Regions from separate parts of the Lysinibacillus sp. NPDC058147 genome, predicted to be linked through region 4. Evidence: riboswitches for the same ligand, from Rfam matches in the RefSeq annotation. Region 4 holds a riboswitch; each other region holds the start of a gene.
The links. Region 4 has a riboswitch for S-adenosylmethionine ahead of ACFVT8_RS22085 (MetQ/NlpA family ABC transporter substrate-binding protein). Riboswitches for the same ligand answer to the same signal wherever they lie in the genome.
Positions count from the first base shown of each region.

Region 1: linked by a shared signal. The riboswitch ahead of ACFVT8_RS22925 (bifunctional homocysteine S-methyltransferase/methylenetetrahydrofolate reductase) and the one ahead of ACFVT8_RS22085 (MetQ/NlpA family ABC transporter substrate-binding protein) in region 4 are both predicted to bind S-adenosylmethionine.
Region 2: linked by a shared signal. The riboswitch ahead of ACFVT8_RS24155 (O-acetylhomoserine aminocarboxypropyltransferase/cysteine synthase family protein) and the one ahead of ACFVT8_RS22085 (MetQ/NlpA family ABC transporter substrate-binding protein) in region 4 are both predicted to bind S-adenosylmethionine.
Region 3: linked by a shared signal. The riboswitch ahead of ACFVT8_RS16660 (methionine ABC transporter ATP-binding protein) and the one ahead of ACFVT8_RS22085 (MetQ/NlpA family ABC transporter substrate-binding protein) in region 4 are both predicted to bind S-adenosylmethionine.

Region 1 is NZ_JBHVUJ010000013.1:44,405-47,540, forward strand. It holds gene ACFVT8_RS22920 (protoporphyrinogen oxidase) at 1-777, shown strand, start outside; SAM riboswitch class I at 1,247-1,346, shown strand; gene ACFVT8_RS22925 (bifunctional homocysteine S-methyltransferase/methylenetetrahydrofolate reductase) at 1,790-3,136, shown strand, end outside.
Region 2 is NZ_JBHVUJ010000017.1:37,015-40,150, forward strand. It holds gene ACFVT8_RS24150 (hypothetical protein) at 1-207, opposite strand, end outside; gene ACFVT8_RS24155 (O-acetylhomoserine aminocarboxypropyltransferase/cysteine synthase family protein) at 603-1,904, opposite strand; SAM riboswitch class I at 2,022-2,135, opposite strand; gene ACFVT8_RS24160 (glycerol-3-phosphate acyltransferase) at 2,503-3,132, shown strand.
Region 3 is NZ_JBHVUJ010000005.1:234,936-238,071, reverse strand. It holds gene ACFVT8_RS16665 (methionine ABC transporter permease) at 1-628, opposite strand, end outside; gene ACFVT8_RS16660 (methionine ABC transporter ATP-binding protein) at 618-1,646, opposite strand; SAM riboswitch class I at 2,067-2,170, opposite strand; gene ACFVT8_RS16655 (thioredoxin family protein) at 2,235-2,537, opposite strand; gene ACFVT8_RS16650 (toprim domain-containing protein) at 2,554-2,895, opposite strand; gene gcvH (glycine cleavage system protein GcvH) at 3,082-3,136, opposite strand, start outside.
Region 4 is NZ_JBHVUJ010000011.1:70,859-73,994, reverse strand. It holds gene ACFVT8_RS22090 (pyridoxal phosphate-dependent aminotransferase) at 1-729, shown strand, start outside; SAM riboswitch class I at 950-1,054, shown strand; gene ACFVT8_RS22085 (MetQ/NlpA family ABC transporter substrate-binding protein) at 1,243-2,076, shown strand; gene ACFVT8_RS22080 (methionine ABC transporter ATP-binding protein) at 2,182-3,136, shown strand, end outside.

The DNA.
Region 1 (3,136 bases), on a different contig from region 4:
GCAAACAGAGAACAATTTTTGAAAGCTGCAAATAAAAAATTTATATCATTTAAAAATGGTTTATCATCACTAATAGATCGACTTGAAGAAACACTAACGGATGTAGAAATTATAAAAGGGATTGCCACTATTAGTGTTAAAAAGCAGGAGAATCAATACTCTGTTACATTAGAAAGCGGTAAAATAATTGAAGCAAATCATGTAGTAATGGCATTGCCAAATGAATCAGTACAAAGCTTGTTGAAGGATGAATCTTTGAATGGTTATTTTGAACAATTCAATACTGCATCCGCAATTACGATTTATTTAGGATTCGATATACCTGATAATAGATTACCAGCAGATGGAACAGGCTATATTGTGTCACATAATTCGGATGTTGTATGTAATGCAGCAACGTGGACAAGTCGCAAGTGGAAACACACCTCAGCAGAAGGAAAATTACTTGTGCGACTTTTTTATAAGAGCATTAACCCTGAGTATGAGCGATTGCGTATGATGACAGATGAAGAGTTAGCAACTGTTGCTCTAGAGGATGTAAGAAAAAGCTTAGGGATTGAGGAAAAACCAACTGTTGTTGACGTAACAAAATGGATCGACCAGATGCCGAAGTACGACTTGGTACATCGTGAAGCGTTGCAAGGGCTCTTACAAGAACTTGAGAAAAACTATCCAAATTTATCAATAGCGGGCTGCTCTTATTTTGGAGTAGGCATAGGTGCGTGTATTCAAAATGGTAAAAAAATTGGTGAGGAAATTTCTGGAAAACTCTCGTGATTGTTTGAATTAAATCAACCATGCTTTAGCATAATTGCCGCTATCGTGCAGATAAACAATACGTCTGAAATCGGCTTTGTGCTTACGCCTATACGATGCAGGTCAGTTAGCCGTTATCGCATGGATACGATAACGGCTAACATCCTTTTAGAACTCTTTCCCGATTTTGTGACATCCGCCCGAGGCTTTGGGCCAACAAATGTTTTCTGTGCGAAAGCGTAGTGCAACGTAGCAACAGCAACAACATGATGTTGGTCACTCAGTCGTGTGTTGTGGTTGCTGTCGCTTCGCTTACGCTACATAAAACATTTGTACCTGTCGCTACGCTTTCGGTACAAAAAGACATCTGCTGAATGAAGTTAAAATATAATATTTTTCGTAAAATTATCCTTAGTTATGTGAAATAGTCTTGACTCAATCGTTCGTAAAGGATATGATTCTTTTAATTATTTAAAAAATTCATACTAAATTCTTATCAAGAGAAGCTGAGGGACTGGCCCTATGAAGCTTCAGCAACCAACTTATTGTCAGGTGCTAAATCCAGAAGACCGTTGTGTCGAAGATGAGAAGGAAAAACAATTACGAAACGACGTAAAAGCCTTCTTTTTTTATAAAAGAAGGCTTTTTTATTTAACTTCTTTCAGCGAATGTTTTATGTAGCGAAAGCGAAGCGCCAGCTACAGAAGTCTCCCACCTATATAGGTGGTGAGATGAATGCGGATTTAAGTTGCTTTTCAGCGGGTATCCATATATCTGCTGAATAGAGGAACTCAGTCTAAGATCGCCACGTCCTGAGGCTACGACCGAGTGACCAACTTCGTGTTGGCCTAAAGCCTCCGGCGGATGTCACGTAATCGGAAAGGAGTGCTTAGAGGATGTTAGCTTAAAATCATCGCATCCATGCGATAACGGCTAACTGACCTGCATCACGCAGGCCTAAGCACAAAGCCGATTCCGGACGCAATTATGCCGAGGCATAATTGATAAAGATAAAGGAAGAGAGGCTAGTTTTATGGGATTGCTTGAAAGGTTAAAAACGCATGTTCTTACAGCAGATGGTGCAATAGGTACGGTTTTATACGGCTATGGCTTGGAGTACTGCCATGAGGAAATGAATGTACAAAGACCGGAATTAATTGAAAAGATTCATAGAGAATATATAGCAGCTGGTGCCGATATTATTCAGACGAATACTTACGGAGCTAATGCCATAAAATTAGCTCGCTATGGATTAGAATCTCGTGTACAGCAGTTTAATGAAGCCGCTATAACGATTGCAAAACGAGCAGCAGCAGATGGCGGACAATTTGTCTTAGGTACTATTGGGGGAATCCGTGGTATTCGTAAAAGTGACGCAACGTTAGAGGAAATTTTAGCAACAGTTGATGAACAGGCAACAGTTTTACTTGCAGGAAATCCAGATGGCCTTTTACTTGAAACTTATTATGATTTTGAAGAGCTAACAGCGACTTTAACAATGTTACGAGGTAAAACGAAATTACCGATTATTGCTCAAGTTTCTATGCACGAACCTGGAATTTTGCAAAATGGAATGAGTTTAAATAACGCCTTACATAAACTTGAATCGCTAGGCGCTGATATCGTAGGTGTTAACTGTCGCTTAGGTCCTCACCATACTATACAAGCATTCGAAGGAGTAGAGCTTCCTAATAAGGCATTTATGTCAGCATATCCGAACGCATCTCTCCTTGATTTGGAGGATGGCCGTGTCGTTTATGAGTCGGAGGCAGATTATTTTGGTCGAGCAGCTGTAGAGCTGCGTGATCAGGGGGTACGTTTAATTGGTGGCTGCTGTGGTACGACACCAAAGCATATTGCTGCGGCGAAAAAGTACTTAGAGGAGCTATCCCCAGTCGAGGAAAAGTATGCAAAACCAGAAAAAGTAGAGATTGTCCGTGAGGCAGAGCCAGCAAATTATGAGCCATTACATGAAAAAGTAAAACGTGAACGCTCCGTAATAGTGGAGTTAGATACACCAAGACATTTAGAAATTGAAAACTTTATTGAAGGTGCAAAAAAAATATATGAGGCTGGCGCGGATGTAGTCATGATGGCAGATAATTCACTCGCTTCTCCAAGGATTAGTAATGTCGCAATGGGTGCCTTACTGAAAGAAACGCACGGGGTACGCCCGTTGACACATATAACATGCCGAGATCGTAATTTAATTGGTCTTCAATCACATTTAATGGGATTAAATGCACTAGGGATTCATGATATTTTAGCAGTTACTGGAGATCCGACAAAGGTAGGCGATTTCCCGGGGGCTACTAGCGTTTATGACGTCTCTTCGATGGAGTTAATCCAATTAATAAAACAGTTAAATGAAGGTGTATCG
Region 2 (3,136 bases), on a different contig from region 4:
TGCTTCGAAAACTTCTTTTACTGTATAGCCTTCCTCTTTGAAATAAACCATTTCCTTAAAAGCAGAATGTCCAAAGATCTCTTGCCATTTAAGCTCAACTGACGCAAGTATGTTTTGAATGGACATGTTGTTCACAAACACATGACCTTCATTTAATTCATAAATAAGATAAGATGCAATGTTTTGCGCACTATACACATTTCCCATTTAAAACACTCCTTTATCATCAGTTTTGTAGATAAGAGTAGCTACTGGCTGAGTAACTACTCCTCTTCATATATATTCAAAAGTGGGGGAGCACTTATGAAACTAAATTAGTTTGAGCATTGACTGAAACACTTTACCGAACAACAAGTCGGCGCTTTAAATTGGTTCTAGGTTGGTAGCCCTTCGAACACTTTTCTTATTTCCTAGTATAAAACAAGGAATTTAGTAAGTCAATAATACTTATAAAATTACTAGGTATTAATTTTATAAAATTTCAGTTACTTCACCAAATGAGGTGAGCGGATGATGCAGCAACGTTTGACGCATTACCAAATGAGGCCAATCGAATGAGAAAATACGTAAACGCTACAGCATTAGCCAATAAGTTTTATTTATTAAGCTTCTACTTTTTGTTGTGAAGCTGTTACTTGTTCAATAGCTTGTTCTAAATCTGCAATAATGTCCTCTACTGCCTCTAAACCGATTGATAAGCGAATGAGCGACTCGGTTACGCCAGTTTGGATTAGCTCCTCAGCTGATAGTTGCTGATGTGTAGTAGATGCTGGATGAATAATTAACGATTTGGCATCCCCTACATTTGCTACATGCGAGAATAATTCCACACTATCGATCAATTTACGCCCTGCTTCACGTCCACCTTTAATGCCAAACGTAAGCACAGAACCAAAGCCATTTCTTAAATATTTTTTCGCTAAATCATGCGTAGCAAAATCTTCTAAGCCATTATAATTTACATATTCCACAGATGGGTGGTTTCGTAAATATTCGGCTACTGCTAAAGCATTTTCATTGTGTTTAGGAATACGCAAATGAAGCGTTTCTAAACCTTGTAATAAATTAAATGCCGCATCAGCACTTAATGTTGGTCCAAAGTCGCGTAGCAATTGCACTCGCAGTTTTGTGGCAAATGCAGCCTCTGCTGTGTCAATACCATAACGCAAACCGTGATAAGAAGAATCTGGCTCAGTAAAGCCTGGGAAACGCCCACGAGTCCAATCGAACTTCCCTGCATCTACTACAACTCCACCTAAAGTTGTACCATGGCCGCCTATCCATTTTGTTGCGGAATGAACAACGATATCTGCACCGAAGTCAATTGGTGTAGAGCCATATGGTGAAGCAAATGTGCTATCAATAATTAATGGCAAGCCGTTTTCGTGTGCTATATTTGCTACCGTTTCAATATCTAATACCTTTAAACTTGGGTTTCCGTAAATTTCAGCGAACACAGCCTTAGTTTTATCAGTAATAGCTGCTCGGAAATTTTCTGGATTTGTTTCATCTACAAAAATCGTTTTAATACCGTAGTTTGGTAGTGTGTTTGCGAATAAATTATAAGTACCTCCGTATAAAGAGCTACCTGCAACAATTTCATCGCCTGCTCCTGCAAGATTTAAAATGGAAAACGCGATTGCTGCCGCACCAGATGAAAGTGCTACTGCTGCTGTACCGCCTTCTAATAAAGCGACGCGTTTTTCAAAAACATCTACAGTTGGGTTTGTAATACGAGTGTAAATATTGCCAGCTTCCTCTAAGGCAAAAAGACGTTGCGCATGAGCAGTGTCTTTAAAAACGAAAGCCGTTGAGCGATAGACGGGTACTGTACGAGATCCTGTTACCGGGTCTGGCTCTTGGCCACCGTGTAACAGCAATGTTTCTGGTTTAAATTTTGTCATTGTATACCTCCAAATGGTTATTTTTTTACGATGGTACCGGAGATGAGGAGGATTTTTTTAGTAGAAAACAAAAACCCTCTTCAGCTAAGAAGAGGGTTGCGGTTGCAAGTTTTCCTCCCCTTATCTGCCAGATCCAAGTAAGAATCTGTAGGAATTAGCACCTTAGCAAGTTCGTCACTTACTGGTTGCCGGGCATCATAGGGCCTATCCCTCCGCCGCTCTTGATAAGAGTATGAGATTCAATTTCCATCGTTGTTACAAAGTATAAACATAGACTTTTTCTCTGTCAACACTAAAATTTTATTTTTTCCGAAACTTCTGTCTGCTTTTTTACGTAATACGAACGCATACACTATTCTAGATATTTATTATTTACATCACCATAACATGGGTTAAATTTCCATTTCTATTGAGCGTTTTCTGGGGGTGTCAGGCTAAAAGATGTTGTTTGTGCGGAAGCGCAGTGCAAACGTAGCGAGCAACACGATGTTGTCACGAGCGTTATCACAGAACGTGATGCTTTTAGCTTTCGTCCATCTCCTCGCTTGTCATCCCTAACTTTTATTGATGAGATCATTATTTAGAAAGGAGAATTTTTATGATAAAAGCCGTTATTATTTTTCTTCTTGCTGGTTATTTAATTGGCTGTATTCACGGCTCTAAAGTTGCTCAGTTTTTATCCGGGGTAGATTTAAAAAAGACTGGTCATGGCAATGCAGGCGCCTCTAATGCAACACTTTCCCTTGGCTGGAAATACGGCATATTAGTTGCACTAATCGATATCGGCAAAGGCGTTGCAGCTATAATCGGCGCACATGTGTATTTAGCAGATATAACACAATTAACAGAAATACAAGTTTGGCTCTTCATCTATATCGTAGCTTCCGGTGTCATTCTAGGTCATAATTTCCCATTTTATATGGGCTTCAATGGCGGTAAAGGAACTGCTTCAATCATAGGAATATTACTTGCGATTGATTGGAAAATAGGCTTATTTGCACTCATTTTATTTGTTATTTTATCTTTCGTGACGAACTATTTAATTGTTGGTGTACTAGAATTTTATCTCGTTTTTTGTACAGCCACTTATTTATGGATTCCTGGAGTTGGCCCAACGATTTTAGCCCTATTACTTTTTGGTATAGCTATCATTTTGCATATTGAAAATATTAAGCGACTGATGATAGGAACTGAACCTAAAGTGACTTCTGCATTTAAGAAAAAATAATATC
Region 3 (3,136 bases), on a different contig from region 4:
ATTGGATAATAAATACAACTATTAAGATTAATATAGTCGCCATTAAAGTTACATCTGTGCGATTACGTTGGAAACCATCTAAGAATGCTAAGTTTCCTAGACCACCTGCACCGATAATACCTGCCATCGCAGTATAACCAACAAGTGCTACAGCCGTTACAGTAATACCCGAAATAAGCGCTGGTAACGATTCTGGAATTAATACTTTCCAAATAATCGTTGATGTTTTGGCACCCATCGAACGAGCTGCTTCAATAACACCTTTATCGATTTCACGTAAGGCGATTAATACCATTCGTGCATAGAATGGTGCAGCTCCAATTATTAGTGCTGGTAAAGCCGCATCTGCGCCACGAATTGTGCCGAGTAAAAACTTCGTAAATGGAATTAATAAGATAATCAAAACGATAAATGGAATCGAACGGAAAATGTTAACGATTGAGCCCGTTAAAAAGTTCACAAGTTTATTGGCCCATAATTGGTTGGGACTTGATAAAAATAATAAGATTCCAATTACTAATCCAAGTATAAATGTGATAACCGTAGAAACTGTTGTCATGTACAATGTTTCATACGTAGCGTCCCACAATTTTTCCCAGTCGACATTCGGAAAAAGACTAGTTAGCATTTGCAATCACCTCCGTTTGTACTTCGACTGTATTTAAGTAGCTAAGTGCAGCAGCAACATTGGACTCTGAGCCCTCAATTTGCACAATAAGTGTACCGTACGCGCCATTTTTCGTTTGCGAAATATTCCCATGTACAATACTTACTTCTACATCAAACTGTTTCACAAGATGTGAAATGACAGGCTGCTCCGTTTTTTCACCTACAAAAATTAGCTTAACAAGTTGTCCATTAGGGTAATTTGCTTTAATTTGTGCCACAGTATCCTGTGTTTCCTTCGTATCTGTAATTTGAGAAACGAATTTTTTCGTAATGGCAGCTTGTGGAGCTTGGAATACTTGTAATACTTCACCACGTTCTACAATTTCTCCAGCTTCCATAACCGCTACACGATGACAAATTTTGCGAATAACGTGCATTTCATGTGTGATTAACACAATCGTTAAACCTAATCGTTCGTTAATATCGACAAGGAGATCAAGGATAGCATCTGTTGTCTCCGGATCGAGTGCGGATGTTGCCTCATCACATAACAATACCTCTGGATTATTAGCAAGTGCACGAGCGATACCTACACGTTGCTTTTGTCCACCTGATAATTGTGATGGATATGCTTTAGCGCGCCCTTCTAGGCCAACTAAAGTTATTAATTCTTTCACACGTGCTTCACGTTTTGCTTTTGGAACACCTGCAATTTCTAGTGGGAAAGCGATGTTTTCTTCAACAGTTCTAGACCAAAGTAAGTTGAAATGTTGGAAAATCATACTGACCTTTTGTCTAGCATCTCTGAGCTTTTGCCCCTTTATGGATGAAAATTCTTGATTGTTAACCGTCACCGTACCGGATGTAGGCTTTTCCAAGCCGTTTAACAAGCGAATCATTGTACTTTTACCAGCGCCACTATAGCCGATAATGCCGAAAATTTCACCTTTATTAATAGAAAGGTTGACGTCTTTGACAGCTATTAATTCGCCATTCGCGGTTTTGTATTTCTTCGTAATATTTTGAAGATTGATCATAGCGAATTCTCCTTTTCTTATATCAATTATGCCTCGGCATAATTGCGTCCGGAATCGGCTTTGTGCTTAGGCCTGCAGATGTTTTCTGCGCGAATGCGTAGTGCTAACGCAGCGGACAGTAACGTCTATTTGTCTGTGCGAAAGCGAAGCGTCAGCAACACAGCACCAATGCAGGTCAATTAGCCGTTATCGCATGGATGCGATGGTTTTAGGCTAATATCCCCTAAGCACTCCTTTCCGATTCCGTGACATCTGCCGGAGGCTTTAGGCCAACATGACGTTGGTCACTCAGTCGTTGCCACAGGATGTGGCGTTCTTAGACTGAGTTCTTCTATTTCAGCGGGTGTTGAAAGAAGTTAAAAAAACCCCTTCACTTATAGACAAGTAGAAGGGGTCACGTATCTTATACGCTAAACCGTTCTCTCATCTGTCAAAGATAAATCTTTGGGTGATTTGGCACCTTTTCACTTTGTGATGGTTGCCGGGCTTCATAGGGCACTTCCCTCCGCCGCTCTTTATAAGAGTTCGATATATTTATTGTTTTTTTAATATATTTGTTACTTTACCACGCTATTAATATTCAGTCAATTAATTTTTTAACAATTCGTATAAATATGGTACGGATTGAAAGGCATAAACCTTTTCTGTCACTTCTCCGTCTTCACATACGAGTAAACATGGTACACTTTCGATTTTATGAGCATAAGCTATTTGCTCTATAAAATTAATATTCGCTTTACCGACCTGTAGCTGTGGCAGCAATTGCTCAACAATCGTCATCATTTTCGATGCAACTGCACACGTTCCACACATTGGCGTATATAAATAAAAGGCAGCCTTTTCACCTGATTGGACAACTGCGTCCCACTGCTCTTTTGACCATTCTTCCATCATTTTTCACGCAACCTTACAAAATATATTCATTATGGATTGAGAAGTGTGCACGAAGTAATATCGCTGCTAACACCTTTCTCGGAGTTGTCTCAACTTCCTTATATGTTGGCATCGTACGTAAATGCTCTGCCTCTGGATAATGTCTGTCCATTAATGCTCGTAGTTTATCACCCGATGTATCTGCATCAAAAAACGTAAAAAGCTCACATCCCTCGTATGGATCAAGCAACTCTTCTAATTGATGCACACCGATTGTACCATTCGTACAAAGTATTTTAACATCTTCATTTAAAATAGGTTCAATTTGAAGCTTATCCGATCGGCCTTCGACAATTAAGCATTTTCCCTCGACCATCACGCCACCCCCATTTAGACATATCCCTTATAACTCATTATATCAATAAACCTTGTTGTTGATACAGTTAGACACCTATTGATAAAGGAATATACTTGCTTTCACCACACTTACTGTAATGACAGGATGAATGAAGATAATAAAAAACGTCGGTAGTTTCCGACGTTTTTCTAATTCAGGCTTGTCTTATTCTGCAATCATTTCTTCGTATTGCTCAGCTGTCATTAGCTTTTCAATCTCT
Region 4 (3,136 bases):
GAAAATAATTTCCTGCCTGATTATAATGCTTTATCCGATGCAGTAAAAGAAAAGGCGAAGCTGCTTTACTTGAATTACCCGAATAATCCAACTGGTGGTACTGCAACACTTGAATTTTTCGAGGAAACAGTACGCTTTGCAAAAGAACACAACATTATCGTATCACATGATTTTGCCTACGGGGCAATTGGATTTGACGGCAATAAACCTATCAGCTTCTTGCAAGCGGACGGTGCGAAAGATGTCGGTATCGAAATGTATACATTATCCAAAACATATAATATGGCGGGCTGGCGTATTGGTTTTGCAGTTGGTAACCCTGATATTGTTGCAGCCATTAACCTTATTCAAGATCATCTATTTTGTAGTCAATTCCCGGCAGTGCAACAAGCCGCGGCAGTTGCGCTTACTGCTTCTCAAAGTTGCGCGGATGAGCTAAGAGCGACTTATGAGCGTCGACGAAATGTCCTGATTGAAGAAGCTCAGCGAATTGGCTGGCAAGTAACAGCTCCGAAAGGCTCTTTCTTTGCATGGCTCCCTGTTCCGTTAGGTTTTACGAGTGAACAATTTGCCGATTTATTACTTGACAAAGCTGATATCGCAGTTGCTGCAGGCAATGGCTTCGGTCAATATGGTGAAGGCTATGTGCGGGTTGGTTTACTTGTTAGCGAAGACCGTTTACGCGAAGCGATTAGCAGAATTGAAAAATTAAACTTATTTAGCTCATGAACATCTCAATCCCCCTACCTGAGTAGATTAAACTGCTCAAACTTGCTATGGGAACAGTTTTTTATTTCACACTCTTTTTTGGTTGCTCTAACCCTTCTTCTAACGGATTCTATCGCGACTAAATATTATAATAAAATAAAAAATTTTAAAAATTCGATTGACTTACTATATCCTATAATTTATATTAGTTCTATCGGATTTACAAAAAAATATTATAAATCTCTTATCAAGAGTAGCTGAGGGACTGGCCCTATGAAGCTCGGCAACCTCCTTTTTTAAGGAAGGTGCTAAATCCTGCAAACGACCATCGTTTGAAAGATAAGAGAGGACACTTTTTCATGAGCCTCTCTTAATTTTTTTAAGAGAGTTTTTTTTATTTTCATTTACATGAAGATAAAAGCCTCCGGCATTTTGAATTGTGCTAGCACAATTCAAAATCCGTACGGCAATTACGCCAAGGCGAAATTGTTTTTTTATACAAACCGATAAAACACAACTTTGGAGGTATGTTTCATGAAAAAGAAAAACAAATTTTTATTAGGTTTAGCGGGTCTCACATTGGTAGCAGCATTAGTAGGCTGCGGTACTAAAGAAGATAGTAAAGATAGTCAAAGTAAGGCTATTAATGAACATAAAATTGTAGTAGGTGTAACTTCTGGTCCACACGAGCAAATTGCAGAGGTTGCAGCAAAAGTTGCCAAAGAAAAGGGCTTAGAGGTAGAAGTAAAATCTTTCTCTGATTATGTTTTACCAAATACATCGTTAGCCGAGGGTGATCTTGATGTAAACAGCTATCAACACAAGCCATTCCTCGATGCCTTTAACAAAGATCACAATACAGATTTAGTGCCAGTTGGAAAAACAATTTTAACTCCTATGGGCATATACTCTGAGAAATACAAATCATTCGGTGACGTTCCTGATGGTGCAACATTCGGATTACCAAATGATCCAACAAACGGAGCACGTGCCCTATTTGTCCTTCAAGAGGCGGGCTATATTAAATTAAAAGACGGAGCAGATTTAACAGCATCTATCCGCGATGTGGAAGAAAACAAAAAGAATTTGAAATTCATTGAATTAGAGGCTGCACAAATTCCAAAACAACTTAGTGAAGTAGATGTAGCAGCTATTAATACGAACTTCGCACTTGATGCTGGCATTAACCCTAAAAAAGACGCCATTCTTTTAGAATCTACAGACTCTCCATATGTAAATTACATTGCTGTACGTGCTGAAAACAAGGACGACCCAACTATTAAGAAATTCGTTGAAGCTTATCAATCTGATGAAGTACGCAAATTTATTGAAGAGGAATTCAAAGGTTCTATAATTCCAAGCTGGTAAGTAACGATTAAGAACCTTTCATAAAATCGAGAATCTGCGAGACTCCTACAGGAAAGCTAGCAGATTCTTGCTTTATAGAAGGACTTAGAAAGGAGATATCACAGTATGATTCAATTAGAAAATATAACAAAAGAATTTAAAACTAAAAAAGGTATCGTCAAAGCAGTAGATGGTATTAACTTACATGTCAAAAAAGGTGAAATTCATGGGGTTATCGGCTATAGTGGTGCAGGAAAAAGTACCCTTATTCGCTGTGTCAATTTATTAGAGCGTCCAACAACAGGAAAGGTATTAATCGATCATGTAGATATTACTTCCCTTTCTCTAAACGACCTTCGCAAAACCCGCCAAAAAATCGGGATGATCTTCCAGCATTTTAACCTCTTAAAAACAGCGACTGTGTACAACAATATATCGGTACCATTAAAGCTCCTTGGCTATAACGACTCCGAAGTGAAAAAACGCGTTGCAAAATATGCAGAAATTGTTGGCCTAACAGAGAAATTAGATAGTTATCCTAGCCAGCTTTCAGGTGGTCAAAAACAACGTGTCGCTATTGCACGTGCCCTTGCCCAAGAGCCTGAGATTTTGCTCAGTGATGAAGCAACAAGTGCACTCGACCCTGAAACAACTGACGCTATTCTTGAGCTTCTCTTGAAGATTAATCGTGAGCTAGGCATCACTATTTTACTCATTACACATGAAATGAATGTTATTCAAAAAATTTGCGATGATGTATCTGTTCTTGAATCAGGGAAGGTTGTGGAATATGGCTCTGCTATAGAACTATTTTCGAAGCCTCAGCATCCAACGACCCGAAAGTTTTTAAATACCATTTCTCAACGTAATTTATCGCCTTCCCTTATCGAGCAATTAAATGTTTCGGGGAGTGTTATTCGTTTAACATTCCTTGGTGAAAGTACTGGGAAACCATTACTTGCAGAAGTGAGCAAAGTGTATGATGTTCAACCAAATATTTTAACAGCCAATATCATTGAATTAAAAAACGGCATTGTTGGTAATATTGTCGTGCATCTACACGGTGAGTCACATATCGTTG